Regions from separate parts of the Ideonella sp. sgz306126 genome, predicted to be linked through region 1. Evidence: predicted binding sites of a transcription regulator. Region 1 holds the regulator's gene; each other region holds the start of a gene.
The links. Region 1 encodes sigma-54, which starts transcription at its own class of promoters, with help from an activator protein. Its sites were predicted from a motif close to TGGCANGNAANCTGCTTT; they were not measured.
Positions count from the first base shown of each region.

Region 2: a site for sigma-54 is predicted at 2,656-2,673, ahead of AC0N04_RS05305 (pilin). Genes of this name have one in related genera too.
Region 3: a site for sigma-54 is predicted at 2,954-2,971, ahead of glnA (type I glutamate--ammonia ligase). Genes of this name have one in related genera too.
Region 4: a site for sigma-54 is predicted at 3,520-3,537, ahead of nifB (nitrogenase cofactor biosynthesis protein NifB). Genes of this name have one in related genera too.

Region 1 covers NZ_JBVYWP010000002.1:534,911-539,538, reverse strand. Annotated here, with positions in the region: gene argS (arginine--tRNA ligase) at 1-261, shown strand, start outside; gene AC0N04_RS06970 (SPOR domain-containing protein) at 258-965, shown strand; gene lptA (lipopolysaccharide transport periplasmic protein LptA) at 1,087-1,698, shown strand; gene lptB (LPS export ABC transporter ATP-binding protein) at 1,695-2,477, shown strand; gene AC0N04_RS06955 (RNA polymerase factor sigma-54) at 2,571-4,079, shown strand; gene AC0N04_RS06950 (THUMP domain-containing class I SAM-dependent RNA methyltransferase) at 4,076-4,628, shown strand, end outside.
Region 2 covers NZ_JBVYWP010000002.1:204,382-209,009, reverse strand. Annotated here, with positions in the region: gene AC0N04_RS05315 (CHASE2 domain-containing protein) at 1-1,722, shown strand, start outside; gene AC0N04_RS05310 (MBL fold metallo-hydrolase) at 1,719-2,504, shown strand; gene AC0N04_RS05305 (pilin) at 2,728-3,168, shown strand; gene AC0N04_RS05300 (pilin) at 3,281-3,721, shown strand; gene AC0N04_RS05295 (PglL family O-oligosaccharyltransferase) at 3,907-4,628, shown strand, end outside.
Region 3 covers NZ_JBVYWP010000003.1:675,676-680,303, reverse strand. Annotated here, with positions in the region: gene glnL (nitrogen regulation protein NR(II)) at 1-787, opposite strand, end outside; gene AC0N04_RS11555 (hypothetical protein) at 756-1,283, opposite strand; gene glnA (type I glutamate--ammonia ligase) at 1,426-2,841, opposite strand; gene AC0N04_RS11545 (competence/damage-inducible protein A) at 3,183-3,968, opposite strand; gene AC0N04_RS11540 (EI24 domain-containing protein) at 4,017-4,628, opposite strand, start outside.
Region 4 covers NZ_JBVYWP010000001.1:820,210-824,837, forward strand. Annotated here, with positions in the region: gene AC0N04_RS03785 (ferredoxin family protein) at 9-302, shown strand; gene AC0N04_RS03790 (ferritin-like domain-containing protein) at 396-851, shown strand; gene AC0N04_RS03795 ((2Fe-2S) ferredoxin domain-containing protein) at 896-1,219, shown strand; gene nifA (nif-specific transcriptional activator NifA) at 1,452-3,185, shown strand; gene nifB (nitrogenase cofactor biosynthesis protein NifB) at 3,571-4,628, shown strand, end outside.

The sequences.
Region 1 (4,628 bases):
CTGGCCGACTACCCGGACATGCTCGCGGCCGCGGCGCGCGACCTGGCGCCGCACGACGTGGCCTTCTACCTGCGCGACCTGGCCGCCGCCTTCCACAGCTACTATGGCGCCGAGCGCTTCCTGGTCGACGACCGGGCGCTGGCTGCGGCGCGTCTGGCGCTGCTGGCCGCCACCCGCCAGGTGCTGCGCAGCGCGCTGGCGCTGCTGGGCGTCGGCGCCCCCGACCAGATGTCACGCGAACCCTTGCCGGAGACCCCATGACGCGTCACACCCTCACCCGCGCGGCACAGCGCGGCGGCACGCTGGTCGGCCTGATCGTCGGCCTGCTGCTGGGCCTGGGCATCGCCCTGGGCGTCGCGCTGTACATCGCCAAGGTACCGGTGCCTTTCATCGACAAGGTGCCGCACCGCACCGCCGAGCAGGACGCGGCCGAGATCGAGCGCAACAAGAACTGGGACCCGAACGCCCCGCTGGCCGGCAAGCCGGCGCCGATCCCGAACGCCGCGTCCGCCAGCACCGCGGCCAGTGCGGCCGCCGCGCCGGCGCCGGTGGCCACCGAGCCCGCCACGCCGGCGCGCCCCGAGGCAGCGGCGCCACCAGCGCCGGCGAAGCACGAGGCGCCGAAAGACACTCGGCCGGCAGCGCCCGCCACCGCCACGGCGCCGCAGTCCACCCGCGACGCGGCGGCGATCCTGGCCGGCCAGATGCCGCCGCCCCCCGATCCCTTCGTCTACTTCGTGCAGGCCGGCGCCTATTCGAACGCCGACGACGCCGAACAGCAGCGCGGCCGGCTCGCGATGCAGGGGCTGAGTGCCACGGTGTCCGAGCGCGAGCAGGGCGGCCACACCGTGCACCGGGTGCGCCTGGGGCCGTTCGCGAGCAAGGACGAGGCCCTGGCGCAGCAGGAGCGGCTCAAGGCCGACGGCGCCGACGCGGTGCTGGTGCGGGTCGAACGCACGCACTGAGCCCGCCATCGGCGCCTGCGGGGCGCCCGAAAGTCCCCCGGAGGCGGGAATTTTCAGGGTAGGCCCGAGCATTCGCGGCGCGGGTCGACGTAGAATGATATGCAAGTTTCATGCCGCAAATATGCAGATCACCGCTTCGCTCGCCACCGTGCTGGGTCTGACCTTGATCGCCGCCCCGGCGGCGCGGGCGGAGCGAGCCGATCGCAACCAGCCCATGGTGGTGGAAAGCGACGGCGGCAGCAAGGCGGCCACGGTCGACCTGACCCGGCGCATCACCACGCTGACGGGCCATGTGGTGATCAGCCAGGGCACGCTGCAGATCCGGGCCGAGAAAGTCGAGATCCACGAGGACAGCCCGGGCCGCTTCCAGGCCACCGCCCTCGGCAGCGCCGCGCAGCCGGCCACCTTCCACCAGAAGCGCGACCGGGTCGACGAAGTGATCGAAGCGCAGGCCTTGCGCGTCGACTACGACGGCACCAACGACCGGATCCGCTTCAGCGGCGACGCCAGGATGCAGGTCCTGCGCGCCGGGGTGGTGGCCGACGAGGCGCGTGCCGCCAGCATCGTCTACGACCAGCCCACCGACACCATCACCTTCGACGGCGGCGCGGCCGCCACGTCGGGCGCGGCCCCCGGCCGGGCTCGGCTGGTGTTCGTCCCGCGCGCGGCCGATGCGCCGGCCTCGGCGCCGCTGCCGCCCACGCCTGCGTCCAGCGCGGGAGCGGGGCGTTGAACCCCGCCGCCACCGCGCCGGTTTCGCCGCCCCGGCGCGAAAGCCGCCTGGAGGCCAGCGGCCTGCGCAAGACCTACGGTGCACGCACGGTCGTCAAGAACGTGCACCTGGCGGTCGGCGCCGGCGAGGTGGTCGGGCTGCTGGGCCCCAACGGGGCCGGCAAGACGACCACCTTCTACATGGTGGTGGGCCTGGTGCGCTGCGACGCCGGTGAGATCCACATCGATGGCGTGCCGGTGCACCGCATGCCGATCCACCAGCGCTCCCGCCTGGGCCTGTCGTACCTGCCGCAGGAAGCCTCGATCTTCCGCAAGCTGACGGTCGAGGAAAACATCCGCGCCGTGCTGGAACTGCGCTATGGACCCGACGGAAAGTCGCTGCCGGAGGCCGAGATCACGCGCCTGCTGGACGGCCTGCTGCACGACCTGAGCCTGACCGGCCTGCGCGACTCACCGGCGCCGGCGCTGTCGGGCGGCGAACGGCGCCGCGTCGAGATCGCCCGTGCGCTGGCCACCCAGCCTCGCTTCATCCTGCTCGACGAGCCCTTCGCCGGGGTCGATCCGATCGCCGTGATCGAGATCCAGCGCATCATCGGCTTCCTGAAGCAGCGCGGCATCGGCGTGCTGATCACCGACCACAACGTGCGCGAGACGCTGGGCATCTGCGACCGCGCCTACATCATCAGCGAGGGCGACGTGCTGGCCGAAGGCACGCCCGCGCACATCGTCGAGAACCCGGACGTGCGCCGGGTCTACCTCGGCGAACACTTCCGGATGTGACATGTCAGCCCCCCGGTCCATCCTCGATGTCTCCAGCCCGCGACGCGGCGGGCGCCTTGCCTGGGAGCGGCCCTGCGCCGTGGCGCCCGCGCGATGAAACCGACCCTCCAAGTCCGCCTCTCCCAGCATCTGGCGCTGACGCCGCAGCTGCAGCAATCGATCCGGCTGCTGCAGCTGTCGACGCTGGAGCTGCACCAGGAAGTCGAGCAGATGCTCGAACAAAACCCCTTCCTGGAACCCGAGGAGGACGCCACGCCCTTCGAGTTCGGCGCGCTCGACCGCAGCAGCGCCAGCACCCGCGAAGAGGCCGACGCCCCGGGCAGCGCGGTCGGCGAAGGCGGTGACGAGAGCACCGGCATGGACAGCGCGGAGTTCGGCACGACCGCCCGCGACGACTGGGAGAACGGCACCGAACGGGACGACTTCGACGGCATCCGCGAAACCCCCTCGGCCGGCGCAGGCAGCGGCGACGACGACTTCGAGCCCCAGGAGCGCGCCGGCAACGGGCCCAGCCTGCAGGACCACCTGCGCCAGCAGCTCTCGGGCATGCGCCTGTCGCCGCAGGACGCCGCGGCGGTGCACGTGCTGATCGAGTCGCTGAACGACGACGGCTACCTCGACGGCACGCTCGAAGACATCGTCGCGCGGGTGGCCGATGCGCTGGACCTCCACGGCGAAGAGGCCCGCGACGAGCTGTCCGACCAGCTGCGCTGCGGCCTGAAGTGGCTGCAAAGCCTGGAGCCCGCCGGCGTCGGGGCGCTGAACCTGGGCGACTGCCTGTGCCTGCAGCTGCGCCTGCGCCCGGCCGGCCCGGAGCGCGACTGCGCGATGGCGATCTGCCGCGGCCACCTGGATCTGCTGGCCCGGCGCGACCTGCGCAAGCTGGCCGCCGCCACCGCCAGCGACGAGGCCACCGTCAAGGCGGCGCAGGCGATGATCGTCGCCTGCGAGCCCAAGCCGGGGCGGCCGTTCGCCAAGGCCGAGAGCCTGATCGTCGTGCCCGACGTGATCGTCGTGAAATCGGGCCGCAACTGGAAGGTCACGCTGAACCCCGACGTGATGCCCAAGCTGCGCGTCTCCGACCTGTACGCGCAGGCGATCCGCGGCCAGCGCGGCGGCGGCAGCCTGTCGGCGCGGCTGCAGGAAGCGCGCTGGTTCATCCGCAACATCCAGCAGCGCTTCGAGACCATCCAGCGCGTCTCGCAGGCCATCGTCGAGCGGCAGAAGGCCTTCTTCAGCCACGGCGAGATCGCGATGAAGCCGCTGGTGCTGCGCGAGATCGCCGACGAACTCGGGCTGCACGAATCCACCATCTCGCGCGTGACCACCGCCAAGTACATGGCCACGCCCTACGGCACCTTCGAGCTGAAGTACTTCTTCGGCTCGTCGCTCAACACCGATGCCGGCGGCAATGCGTCGAGCACGGCGGTGCGCGCGCTGATCAAGCAGTTCGTCGCGGCCGAGAACATCGCCAAGCCGCTGTCCGACAGCCAGATCGCCGAGATGCTCGAAGAGCAGGGCATCCAGGTCGCGCGCCGCACGGTGGCCAAATACCGCGAGGCGCTCAAGATCGCGCCCGCCAACCTGCGCAAGGCCCTATGAATCCCGCTCCGCCCGGCGCCACGCCGCGCCGTGTCCAGCGCGAGCGCGCGGCGCGCTCGTCGGTCACCACCGGCACGCTGTTCCTGCCCTGCGCCGCCGGGGTCGAACCCTGGCTGCTGGAGGAATGCACCCGCCTGCTGCCCGCCGGCACGCCGATCGAGGCCGGCCGCGGCGGCGTCTACGTCAGCGGCAGCCTGGCCGACGCGATGCGGCTCAACCTCGGCAGCCGGCTGGCGCAGCGCGTGCTGTGGCAGGTCGTGGACGGTCCGTACCGCGACGAGCACGACCTCTACGACCTGGCGTGCCACGTGCGCTGGGACGACTGGATCACCCCGCGCCACACGCTGCGCGTCGACACCTCGGCCTGGCGCTGCCCGTTGCAAAGCCTGAACTTCGCCGCGCTGCGCATCAAGGACGCGGTCTGCGACGTGATGCGCGACGCCACCGGCGAGCGGCCCAGCGTCGACACCCGCTCCCCCGATCTGGCGCTGGCGCTGCACCTCGGTCCCGACCATGCGTCGCTCAGCATCGACTTGTCCGGCGAGGCCT
Region 2 (4,628 bases), 330 kb from region 1:
GTGCCCGGCGCCGCGGCCACGCCCGGCCTGACGCGCTGGAATGGCTACGCCGCCAATTGGGGTGAGCTGGCCCGCGCCGCGCCGCGGGCCGGCTTCTTCAACTCGCGGGCCGACGATGACGGCGTGGTGCGATCGGTGGCCGCCGTCGCGCGCTGGAACGGCCAGCTCTACGAATCGCTCAGCCTGGCCTTGTGGCGTTGCGCCCTCGGCAACCCGGCCCTCGACGTCGAGTGGCGTGCGGCGCCAGGCCGGTCCGGTGCGCTGGAACTGGCGGCACTGGATTACCGCGCCCGGGGCGACGCCGCGGACGCGCCGCCGCGCCGCCTGGCGCCCGATGAGCACGGCAGCCTGCGGGTGCCCTACCGCGGGGCCGGCGGGCCGCAGGGCGGCAGCTTCCGCTACCTGTCGGCGGCCCGCGTGCTGGACGGTGGGCTGGCCGCCGGCGAACTGGCCGGCAAGATCGTGCTGGTGGGCAGCTCTGCGCCCGGTCTGGCCGACCTGCGTGCCACCCCCATCGACGCGGCCATGCCCGGCGTCGAAGTCCATGCCCAGTTGCTGGCGGGACTGCTCGATGGCCATCTGCCGCAGCGCCCCGCCTGGGCACCCGGCTATGAGGCGCTGCTCATCGTCCTGGTGGTGGTGTTGGCCACCGTGCTGCCGATGTACTGGCCCGCGCCGCTGGCGTTGGCGGGCATGGCCTTGTTGCTGAGCGTGGTGCTGGGCGGCACGGGCTGGGCCCAGGCCCGCGGCCAGCTCGTGCTGCCGGTCGCTGCCGCGTGGGTGCTGGGCAGCCTGCAGTTCGTGCTGGCGCTGGGGACGAACTATGTCGGCGAATGGCGTCGCCGCCGCTCGCTGGTCGATCTGTTCAGCACCTACCTGCCGCCGGAGCGGGTGCGACAACTGGTGCGTGGCGCCGGTGCGACCGCGTTGATGGCCGAGAACCGCGAGCTCAGCGTGCTGTTCTGCGATCTGCAGGGCTTCAGCGCGCTGGCCGAAACGCTGCCCCCGCTGGCGCTGCGCGATCTGCTGAACCAGTACTTCTCGGAGACCAGCGCCATCGTCCACGCCCACGGCGGCACGCTGGACAAATTCATCGGCGACGCGGTGATGGCCTTCTGGGGCGCTCCGCTGCCGCAGCCCGACCACGCGGTGCACGCCGTTCGCGGTGCGCTCGCGCTGGCGCAAGGCCTGCCGCCGATGAACCGCCACCTGGCCGCGCAAGGCCTGCCGCCGGTCAACTTCGGCATCGGCCTGGCCACCGGCCTGGTCTGCGTCGGCGATCTCGGCTCGCGGCTGCGCCGCAGCTACACGGCGGTGGGCGACGCGGTCAATCTGGCCGCCCGGCTCGAAGCGCTGACCCGCGAGATGGGCATCGGCCTGCTGGTGGCCGACAGCACCCGCCACGCCTGCGGCGACCAATTGACCGACGTGGTGTGGCTGGAAGTCGACGAATGCCAGGTCCGCGGCCGGGCCCAACCCGTGACGCTGTTCACACCGCTGCAGCCGCCATCGTCGGCGCAGGCCCTTGCGCGCGAAGAAGTGGGCATTTGGCACCTTGCGCTCCAGGCCGCGCGCCAGCAACATGGCGCCCAGGCCCATGCCCATCTGGCGCGGCTTCATGACTTGCTCGCGCTCCATCCCCTCGAATCACCGCCTGCGCTGCTGACCCTGGCTGCGCGCCTGCAACGTCAGCTGGCCGCCGCGCCGCCCAGCGCCCCATGACCGCACCCCTGTCCATCCGGGTGCTGGGCTGCTCCGGCTCGCTGGCGCGCGATTGCCGCACCACCGCCTTCCTGCTCGATGACGACCTGCTGGTCGATGCCGGCACCGGCGTCGGCGATCTGACGCTGGACGAACTCGGCCGCATCGATCACATCCTGCTCAGCCACTCGCACCTGGACCACGTGCTGGGCGTGCCGCTGCTGGCCGACAGCGTGATGCGTCGCCGCCTGGGCCGCCCGCCGATCCAGGTCCACGCCTTGCCCGAGACCCTGGCCGCGCTGCGCGCCCACCTGTTCAACGACCAGATCTGGCCCGACTTCACCCGCCTGCCCAGCGCCCAGGCGCCGGTGCTCACGCTGGTGCCGCTGGCGGTGGGCCAGGCCTTGGTCCTGGGCGCCCGCCAGCGCAGCTTCCGGGTGCTGCCGGCCCACCACACCGTGCCAGCCGTGGGCTACGCGGTGCAGGGCGGGCAGGGGGCCTGGGTCTACACCGGCGACACCGGCCCCAACCCGGCCTTGTGGGCGGCCTTGCAAGGCATCGACGTGGCCCAACTGGTGATCGAGATCGCCTTTCCCGAGAGCGAACGCGCCGTCGCCGCCGACAGCCGCCACCACTGCCCGTCCACGCTGGCGACCGAGCTGGCGCAGGTGCCCGCGGGGGCCCAGGTGCTGCTCACCCACATCAAGCCCGGCGAGATGGACACCGTGTTGGCCGACCTGGCCAGCCAACTGGCAGGCCCACCGCCGCTGGCGCTGCGCGCGGGGCAGATGCTGAGCTGCTGATCGCGCAGGGCCGCCCCGCCCGGTGGCCGGCCGACGCAGCGACTGACAATTTTTGTCACCTGCCTCCGCCAAGTGACGCGTTGAGGCGGTCCCGACCGACCAGATGGGTCACTCGCCGTGCAAACTTCACTCGGAACAGACCGTTTCAAGCTGGCACGCGAATCGCAAAGAAGAAGGCCGTAGCACCCCTTTTTCAACCGAGTCACTCTGAAGGAGCTTACTCATGAAGCGCGTTCAACAAGGTTTCACCCTGATCGAACTGATGATCGTCGTGGCGATCATCGGTATCCTGGCCGCCATCGCCTTGCCGGCTTACCAAGACTACTTGGCTCGCTCGCAAATGTCGGAGGCGATGACCTTGGCTGACGGCCTGAAGACTCCTGTGATGGACGTCTTTGGTCAAGCCGGCACCTGCCCGACCAACGGTAGCGATGGTATTGATACGAACACGAACATCAAGGGCAAATATGTCGCTCAAGTCGATGTTGCAGGCACCGCGCCTGCTTGCACCATCACGGCTACCATGGTTTCCACTGGGGTGAGCAGTGGGATTCAAGGCAAGACGCTGACGCTGACGATGACCAATAACGGCGGTTCCCTTTCTTGGGCCTGCACCTCTAACGCATTGCAGAAGTATGTGCCGAAGGCTTGCGTGGGCGCCTAACTAGACTCACCGCTGTCGGTTGAGTAAAAAAGGGGCCAATTCGGCCCCTTTTTTTTGGAATTTCCAAAAGATATGGCCGAATAACTATTTAGAAGTTTAGGCGGAATACCAAATGAAGCTGGAGCGTGGCTTTACTCTGATTGAATTGATGATCGTCATGGCTGTCATTGGGATTCTGGCGGCCTTGGGTCTTCCCGCATACCAAGACTATTTGGGGCGAGCCCAGATGAGCGAGGCTATAAATATGGCTTCGGCACAAAAGGGTCCAATTACGGACTATTTCATTCAGACGGGTGCTTGCCCGACAAATGCGACGCCGGGGTTTACAGATCTGTCATCCGCGCAGGGTAAATATACGGCTTCAATTGAATTGAGTGGTGGAACTGAATGTGTTGTTAAGGCGACGATGAATCACTCTGGCGTCGGGGAGGGGATCGCGGATCAGACGTTAACGTTTACATCCGTATCAATAGTCGCAGGGGGGAGTTCTCAATGGACATGCACTTCTTCTGCAGCGCAAAAATATCTTCCGAAGAGTTGCACTGGAATTTAATTCGGTTGATCGAATCAAGTCGTGTAGTTGTTGATATTTTGGAATCCAAGCCCACGTGAATCCGGCAGCGCACATCTGACTTCCTGCGGTGGCAATGCGGGTCGATCAGTTGTTACCATCAATCCTTTTGAGCGATTGATATGGCCGCAAAGACTGGGTGTGCAGTGAGTGTTTCAGTTGGCTCAATGCTGCCAGCACTGCTGCTCCCCACCCTCCTCGCCTACAACCTCAGCCCGTCCGCCACGCTGCTGAACCAGTTGCTGGCGGTGGCGGGGTGGGGCGGCGTGCTGCTGGCGGGGTCGCCGCGCTGGGTGCGCGGCGCGTGGCGGCCGGCGGCGCCGTTGCTGGCCGCGTTGGCGTTGTTGATGGGGGCGGTGCTGGTCTCGATGGCCGGCAGCCTGCCGAGTTCATTGGCCTTCGAATCGCTGGCCCTGCTGGCGGCGGCGATGGCGCTGGTGGGGGTGTCGGCGGCACGGGGTACCGGCCCGCGCGGCGAGGCCGGCGAGGGCTCGGCCGGTGACGCCGAATGGCACGGCTTCGCCTCGGCGATGGTGGTGGCGGGATTGGCCAGCACGGCGGTGGCGCTGGTGCAGGTGTTCGCGCCGCAATGGGCCGACGGCACCTGGATCGCGCGCTCGGGCCTGCCGGGTCGTGCGGTGGGCAACCTGCGTCAGCCCAACCACCTCAGCAGCCTGTTGCTGTGGGGCCTGATCGCGCTGGTGCCGCTGATGCAGGCCCGGCGCTGGTTCGCCTGGCGCCTGCCGGACGCGGCGGCGGCCCTGTTCGGCGCGGCGATGGTGCTGGCGGTGGTGCTCAGCGCCTCGCGCACCGGCACGGTGGGCATCTTGCTGCTGGCCGTCTGGGGCGCGCTGGACAAGCGCCTGGATCGGCGGGTGCGCTGGGCGCT
Region 3 (4,628 bases), on a different contig from region 1:
TGTTCAGCACCGCCTGGATCAGTTGCTCGCGATCGCCGCGGAACTCGGGGATCGACGCGTCGTAGTCCCGCACGACCTGCAGGCCGCGCGAATGCTCGACCAGGGCCAGCGACCGCACCCGCTCGCAGACCTCGTGGATGTTGACGTCGCCCACCACGTGCGGCTTGCGATGCGGCGCCAGCAGCCGGTCGACCAGGCTCTGCAGCCGATCGGCCTCGTGGATGATGACCTGGGTGTATTCGATCAACTCGGGCGATTCGAGGTCCATCGCCAGCAACTGGGCCGCCCCCCGGATCCCGCCCAGCGGGTTCTTGATCTCGTGGGCCAGGTTGCGGATCAGCTCCTTCGTGACCTCGGCCTGACCCAGTGCGCGCTCTTCGCGGTCCAGCCGGGTCTGCTGCTCGATCTCTATCATCTCGACCAGCAACCTCTGGTGGGTCGGCTCGGTCTGGCTGACGATCACGTGGACCGGCAAGGGTTCGGCATGGCCCACCACGGCTCGGCGCAAGGCCCCCTCGAATCGGCGGGTGGCGAACTCGTTGCGGGCCACCGCCTGCAAGGCCTCGGCCAAGGCCGCGGGTTCGCGAAACCACTCGAACAGGCCGCGCGTGTTCAGCGTCCGGCGTGACAGGCCGATCACCGACTCCAGCACGGCGTTGACGAACAGGCAGTCGCCGGCCGGCGTGACCACCGCGACCATCGTGGCCAGCTGATCGAAGCCCTCGAAGGCCTGGGCCTGCAGCGCGGCCGCGCCCTCAGGGGTTGGTGCCGGGTCTCGCGGAGGCATCGGTCAGCTTGTTCAGTTCGCGGTGGATCGCGGCGATGTCCGACTCTTTGCGCGCAATCGCTTCCTTCATCTGCTCGACGCGGTCGAGGTAGCGCTGGGCATTGCGCTCATTGCCCTGGCGCTCGGGTTGGCCGTTGTTGTACTGCTGCTTCAGGTCGTCGAGCGCCGATTGCTCCTTGCGCAATTCGCCTTCGAGGATGCGACGCGCGTCGGAGTCGCGGGCGCGCTGCTCGCCGGCACCGACCCGGGCATCGCTGGCACGGGCCGAGGCCGCCGGCCGCGGGCGCGGGGCGGCGATGGTGGTGGGCTCGTGCGTCTCGCGCGATTTGCACCCGCGCATCTCGGCTTCGCGCGGCGTGATGGTGTTGGTGAACACGTTGCCGGGACAGACGTAGTAGACCGATGGCGCGGGCTGCGCATGGACGCCCGGCCCGGCCGTCAACAACCAGCATGCCGTCCAAGCCATCGGCCAGCGCGAGAGGGCGGTCGTTTTCATGGCGTCATTCTCTCCCGAAGTCGTTGACCTGGCGTGTCGAAGCGGGTTCAACGCGTCAATGCGACACGCCGCCGACGCGTGAGCGCCAAAGAAAAAGGGGACGGCATGCCGTCCCCTTCGCGAGCCCGATGATTCCGAAGAATCAGAGCGCGTAGTACATGTCGTATTCCACCGGATGGGTGGCCATGCGGAAGCGGGTGACTTCCTGCATCTTCAACTCGATGTAGGCGTCGAGGTAGGCGTCGGTGAACACGCCGCCCTTGGTCAGGAACGCGCGGTCCTTGTCCAGGTACTCCAGCGCCTGGTCCAGGCTGTGGCAGACGGTCGGGATCTTCGCGTCTTCTTCCGGCGGCAGGTGGTACAGGTCCTTGGTGGCGGCTTCGCCCGGGTGGATCTTGTTCTCCACGCCGTCCAGGCCGGCCATCAGCAGTGCGGCGAAGGCCAGGTACGGGTTGGCCGAAGGATCGGGGAAGCGCGCCTCGATGCGACGGCCCTTGGGGTTGGCCACGTACGGAATGCGGATCGAGGCCGAGCGGTTCTTGGCCGAGTAGGCCAGCTTCACCGGGGCTTCGAAGCCCGGCACCAGGCGCTTGTAGCTGTTGGTGCCCGGGTTCGTGATCGCGTTCAGCGCACGGGCGTGCTTGATGATGCCGCCGATGTAGTACAGCGCGAATTCCGACAGACCGGCATAGCCGTCACCGGCGAACAGGTTCTTGCCGTCCTTCCAGACCGACTGGTGCACGTGCATGCCCGAGCCGTTGTCGCCGACGATGGGCTTGGGCATGAAGGTCGCCGTCTTGCCGTAGGCATGGGCGACGTTGACGATGATGTACTTCTGCAGTTGCAGCCAGTCTGCACGCTGGACCAGCGAGCTGAACTTGGTGCCGATTTCCATCTGGCCTGCGTTCGCCACTTCGTGGTGATGCACCTCGACCGGAATGCCCAGCTGTTCGAGCAGCAGGCACATTTCCGAACGCATGTCCTGGGCGCTGTCGACCGGCGGCACCGGGAAGTAGCCGCCCTTGACGCTGGGACGATAACCGGTGTTGCCGTGCTCGTATTCCTTGCCGGAGTTCCAGGCGGCTTCTTCGGATTCGATCTTGAAGAAGCAACCCGACATGTCGTTCGCCCAGCGCACGCTGTCGAAGACGAAGAACTCGGGTTCCGGACCGAAGTAGGCCACGTCACCCAGGCCGGAAGCCTTCATGTAGGCTTCGGCGCGCTTGGCCAGCGAGCGCGGATCGCGCTCGTAGGGCTTGCCGTCGGTCGGGTCGATGACGTCGCACGTCAGCAGCAGCGTCGGCTCTTCGAAGAAGGGGTCGACGTTGGCGGTATTCGGGTCCGGCATCAGCAACATGTCGGAGGCTTCGATCCCCTTCCAGCCGGCGATCGACGAGCCATCGAACGCGTGGCCCGAGCTGAACTTGTCTTCGTCAAATGCGGACACGGGCACGGTGACGTGCTGCTCCTTGCCACGGGTATCGGTGAAGCGGAAGTCAACGAACTTGATTTCGTTGTCCTTCACCATCTTCATCACATCGGCGACGGTCTTGGCCATCAATAGGGCTCCTGGCGGATGAGTTGTCAACAGAGGTTCGGGGTCGATGGCGGCAGGAGCGCCACGGCCTGACTGCAGCCGGGGTGCCCGTGTTCACCACGGCGCGGGGAATGTAGCAGAAAGCGTGCCCAGAAATGGTGAACGATGCCAGCAAAGTTGTGCCGCACCGGGGCGGTATCGCTTTCCAATGCGCCAGGACAAGCCGGCTGCCGCCATCGAAGACCGCACCCCGCGCGCGCGACTGAATCCGCGCTGCACGACGCCGACCATCGATTCCTGGAAACAGACGACATTGCACCAAATTGGGTTTTCGCGCACCAGTTAGGCTCATGCCAGCCAGATCAGGCTGCACGCCAGCGCAAGTCGGGCATGGCCTGCAAGCCGGCCACCAGCGTGTCGTAGGCCGCCACCACGGCCGAGGGCTCGCCCTTGACGCCCAGCTCGATGTGACGCCCGCGCTGCGGGTGATCGACACTGGGCAGGCTGAACACCTTCACGCCGGGATGACGCGCCTCGATCGCCAGCATCAGCGGCGTCAACGTCGCCTCCATCGCGCCGTCGATGTAGACCGCGCGCTCGGCGTGCGCCTTGGGCGCCAGGCCCGCGTACACAGTGTCCAGCACCCACTCGATCATCGGATGGGCCATCACCGGGAAGCCGGGCACGAAATGAACGTTGCCGACGCTGAAGCCGGGAATCTTGTTGTAGGGATTCGGAATCAGGCTCGCCCCTTGCGGAAACACGCCCATGTTCAAGCGATGCAGGTTGTCGGGCAGCTCCGGGTCCCACACCTCGCCCTTCTCGGCAGCCATCTCCCGCATGCGCTCTTCGATCAGCAGGCGCGCCTGCGGGTGCAGCGCCAGGGGTCGCCCGCTGGCGGCGGCGGCACACTGGCGCGTGTGGTCGTCGGGGGTGGCGCCAATGCCGCCGCAGCAGAACACCGTCTCCTCCCCCGCCAGGGCCGACTTGAGCGCCGCCGTGATGTCGACCGGATCGTCACCGAGGTATCGCGCCCAGGCCAGCGTCTGGTGACGCGCGGCCAGCAGTTCGATCACCCGTGCGAGGTGCTTGTCCTGACGGCGACCCGAGAGGATCTCGTCGCCGATGATGATGAGTCCGAAACGCATGGAGATTCCGATCGATGGCGCGAATTCCTGCGGTGCGGCGGGCACCGATCAGGCCGGAGGCAGGACCGGCGGCAGATCCGCAGGATGGAGCGACGCAGCGGGGCCGGCATTCGCAGGCATGGCCTCGACATCCACCTCGGCCTGACGGCGATGCACCTGCAGCGCCGCCAATGCGTAATGGGCGAACCACAGCGCGGAGAACGCGAATACCAGCGTGTACAGCCACACCGACACGGCCACCAGCAGCGGTGCCAGCACCAGCGTGGCCGCACTGATGGCCCAGATCAGCGATGGCGCCGCCCCCAAGTAGCCGGTGACGATGCCGATGATCAGCAAAGGCCAGCGGTGCTCGCGCAACACGGCTCGGCGCTCCACCGCGCTGGCATGATCGGCCAGCACGTCGAAACTCATCACCTGCTTGGTCAGCCAGCCCCAGATCAGCGGCGGCAGGATCAGCACCAGCGGCGGCACGAACCACAGCGGCACGGTGATCATCATCGCCAGCAAGGCCACCACGGTGCAGCCCAGCGCCCACAGCACGCTGCGCCACATCCCCGCTCCGTGGCGCCGCTCCAGCGCCGCAAAACGCCGCTCATGGACGATGCCGACCACCGCAGGCGTCATCAGCCAGGCCACCAGCAGCAGGCTCAAAACGACGAT
Region 4 (4,628 bases), on a different contig from region 1:
GGGCCGACATGTCTCCGGTGAATGTGGAAGAAAAGCTGTTCCAGAACCGCTACAAGGTCGACCATGGCCGCCCGCACATCCAGATCAAGGACGTGGCCATCTGCGCCAACGACTGCGCGTCGCAGGCCTGCACCTACATCTGCCCGGCCGGCTGCTACAAGGCCGAGGGCAACCGCTCGGTCATGCTGATCACCGACGGGTGCCTGGAGTGCGGCAGCTGCCGGGTGATCTGCAACGAGCACCTGAACGTGGCCTGGGAATATCCGCGCGGCGGGCACGGCATCCTGTTCAAGTTTGGGTGAGGCTGGACATGAACCGGCGCCTGCGCACCGGCGCGTGCCTGCCGAACCGGGCGCGCTCGGCGAGCCCGTGGGCACACCGCTGAAAGTACGCTGATGAACAACGTCGAACTGTTCCTGGCCCATGCGATCCAGCTGGAACGCGAGGCCGCCAGGCGCTACGAAGAGCTGTCGGCCGCCATGGGCACCGACGGCCATGCCGAGCTGAAGACCTTCTTCAACCGCATGGCGCATTTCTCGCGCCTGCATCTGGCCGACGCGATGAAGCGCGGCGGCTTTCGCGAGCTGCCGGTGCTGTCGCGCGAGGACTTCAGCTGGCCCGACGGCGTCGCGCCCGAGGTGGCCGATTGGGCTGGCGCCGACGCCTTCATGGATGCCCAGGGGGCCTTGCAGCTGGCCATGGCCAGCGAGCAGCGCGGCCACGCCTATTACGCCGCGGTGGCCGCCACCAGCACCGACGCTGAGCTGAAGGCCCTGGCCACCGAGTTCGCCAACGAGGAAGCCGGGCACCTGGCCGAGCTGCAAAAACTGCTGGTCGCCACGCGCGCCTGAGTTCTTCGCGCCCCCCGTTTTCTCAACCTTGCTGGAGTGCCGACATGCCCCACCCTGCCCGTCATGTGTTCGTGTGCAACCAGCAGCGGCCGCCGGGCCACCCGCGTGGCAGTTGCCAGGCCCTGGGCTCGGGCCCGGTTCTGCAGGCCTTGTGGGCCGAGCAGCAAAAGCGCAATGCCTACGACAGGGTGGCCATCACCTACTCGGGCTGCCTGGGCCCCTGCGCGGGTGGCGTGAACATGGTGGTGTACCCCGAGGCCGTGCTGTACCAGGGGGTGACCGCGGCCGACGTGCCCGAGATCTTCGACCAGCACCTGGACCAGGGCGTCGTGGTGGAGCGGCTGAAAGCGCCTGCGACGGTGTGGTGACGGCGAGGCGCACGCAGGCCAGCGCCGGGCTGCTCCCGAGCGGTCTGCGCCCTCGCGCCGACGGTGGCTGCGGTCCTCCGCAGCCGGGTGCCCCGGCACCGGCGCGTTTTTTGCTGATGGACTCGGGACAACCCTGCCCCAGCCCCGACACCACCCGGGTCGGTGCCGTCCATGCACCAGCTCAAGGCCCGACGCACCGGCCGCGCTCCCAACCCGCCCCAGGAGGTGCACCGTGATCAGCCGCATCGCACAGGAGCGCTCCAGCCTGGAGCTCAGTACCGTTTACGAGGTGTGTCGAATCCTGGGTGATTCACTCGACATCCACCGCACCTTCCGCGCCGCGCTGAACACCTTGTCGGCCCAGATCGGCCTGGCGCGCGCCATGATCGTGCTGCCCGACACCGAAGACAGCATGCTCAAGGTGCACTCGGCCGTGGGCCTGAGCCAGGCCGAGGTCGAACGTGGCCGCTGGCACGACGGCGAGGGCGTGATCGGGCATGTGTACGGCACCGGCCTGCCGGTGGTGCTGACCAACGTCGAGCAGAGCGACGAGTTCATCGACCGCACCGGCGCCTTCGGTCCGCAGAAGGGGCGACGGCTGGCCTTCATCGTGGTGCCGCTGCGCGCCGACCAGCACACCGTGGGCGTGCTGGCCGCCCAGCGCGAGGTGGAAGGCGTCGCGCGTTTGTCCGACGACCAGCGCGTGCTGACCATGATCGCCACGCTGCTGGCCCAGCAGGTCACCTTGCACCATGCGGTGAGCGAGGAGCACCAACGCCTGCAGCTCGAAGCCACGCGGCTGCGCAAGGCGTTGACGCGCGAGCCGGCCCGCCGCCGCTACGCCCTGGACAACGTGGTGGGCCAGTCGCGCCAGATGCAGCGCGTGTTCGCCGAGGTGCATCAGGCCGCGCCGTCGCGCTCGACCGTGCTGCTGCGCGGCGAGAGCGGCACCGGCAAGGAGGAGATCGCCCGGGCGGTGCACTACCTCTCGCCGCGCAAGGACGCGCCCTTCATCAAGGTGAACTGCGCGGCGCTCACGGAGTCGCTGCTCGAATCCGAGTTGTTCGGCCACGAGAAAGGCGCTTTCACCGGCGCGGTGGGCGACCGCAAGGGCCGCTTCGAGCTGGCCAGCGGCGGCACCCTGTTCCTCGACGAGGTGGGCGACATCTCGCCCGCCTTCCAGGCCAAGCTGCTGCGCGTGCTGCAGGAGCGCGAATTCGAACGCGTGGGCGGAAGCCGCCCGGTGAAGGTGGACGTGCGTCTGATCTGCGCCACCAACCGGGACCTGGAACGCATGGTGCAGCGCGGCGAGTACCGGGCCGACCTGTACTACCGCATCAACGTGGTCAGCATCTTCCTGCCGCCGCTGCGCGAGCGCCGCGACGACATACCGCCGCTGGTGGCCCACTTCCTCGACCGCTACAACAAGGAAAACCGCAAGGCCCTGAAGGTGACGCCCGAGGCCATGGCGGTGCTGAGCAACTGCTACTGGCCGGGCAATGTGCGCGAGCTGCAGAACTGCATCGAGCGCACCGCCACCATGGTGGCGGGCGATCAGATCGGCGACCTGGCTTTCCCATGCAAGAGCAACCGCTGCCTCACGCAGACGCTGCACCACATCGACAAGGAAGACGCGGTGGCCGCAGCCACCGGCAGCACCATCCACTTCGCGGGCCGCTCGCACCACGAGGCCCCGGCACCCGTGCCTTCGGGGCACGATCACGACGATGACAGCGATGGCGACGAGGTGCTGCGCATCGGCCCCACCGCGCGACTGAGCGACGCCTCGGCCGTGCCCCCGCGCCAGTTCGGCCCCGAGCCACCCGAGGGCGAGCGCGACCGCCTGGTGTGGGCCATGGAGCAATGCGGCTGGGTGCAGGCCAAGGCCGCGCGGCTGCTGCGGGTGACTCCGAGGCAGCTGGGCTATGCGCTGCAGAAGCACCATATCGAGGTGCGCAAGCTCTGACCGAGACAAGGCCGCGAACCCCACGCACCGACGCCCCCCGGCAAGACGGGCCGGGGCCTCGACGACAGCTCTGGAGGTACCGCATGGCATCGCACCCAGCTTTCTGGCCTTGGCGCGCTCGTGGACGACGTTGCCTGCGCCTGCGCAGGGCATTTTCAGATGTGCTGCTGCGCTTGCACGACGAGCAGCGGCGCTCGCCCGTCGCCGCGACGGCCCACCGCTGACGCGCCAGCCGCGGCGTCTGCGCCCGGGCTTGTCGCTTTTGTCGTGACCGGCACAGCGCGACTGCGCTGACCCTACACAGCAAGTTGTTGATTCACAAGGGAATTCACGCTGGCACGGGTCTCGCAATGGGGCTTGCATTCGTCACCATGCGAGGTGCTCCATGTCAGGCCAGGCCACATTCGTTTCCATCGCCGATCTGAAGAAGGGTCGACAGGCGGTCAGTGAAGTCGCCCCTTCCAGCGGGGGTTGCGGCACCACCGGAGGCGAGGGCAAGGCAAGTTGCGGCTCGTCCGACGGCCAGGGCGACATGCCCGCCGAGATCTGGGACAAGGTCAAGAACCACCCCTGCTATTCGGAAGAGGCCCACCACCACTTCGCCCGCATGCACGTGGCCGTGGCCCCGGCCTGCAACATCCAGTGCAACTACTGCAATCGCAAGTACGACTGCAGCAATGAATCGCGCCCCGGCGTCGTGAGCCAGAAGCTCACGCCCGACCAGGCGGTGAAGAAGGTGCTGGCCGTGGCGAGCGAGATCCCGCAGATGACCGTGCTGGGCATCGCCGGCCCGGGCGACGCGCTGGCCAACCCGAAGAAGACCTTCGACACCATGCGCGCGCTGAGCGAGAAGGCGCCGGACATCAAGCTGTGCCTGTCCACCAACGGCCTGGCCCTGCCCGACCTGGTGGACGAGATCTGCAAGCACAACATCGACCACGTCACGATCACCATCAACATGGTGGACCCGGAGATCGGCGCCAAGATCTACCCCTGGATCTACTGGGACCATCGCCGCATCACCGGCGTGGAAGCCGCCCGCATCCTGCACCAGCGCCAGATGCTGGGCCTGGAGATGCTGACCGCGCGCGGCGTGCTCACCAAGATCAACTCGGTGCTGATCCCCGGCGTCAACGACCAGCACCTGATCGAGGTGAACCGCGAGGTCAAGAAGCGCGGCGCCTTCCTGCACAACATCATGCCGCTGATCTCGGAAGCCGAGCACGGCACCGTCTTCGGCCTGACCGGCCAGCGCGGCCCCACGGCGCAGGAGCTCAAGGCCGTGCAGGACGCCTGCATGGGCGGCGCGAACCTGATGCGGCATTGCCGGCAATGCCGCGCCGACGCGGTGGGCCTGCTGGGCGAAGACCGCAGCGACGAATTCACCCTCGACAAGATCGACGCCATGGGCGAGGTGGTGTACGACCTGGGCAAGCGTCAGGC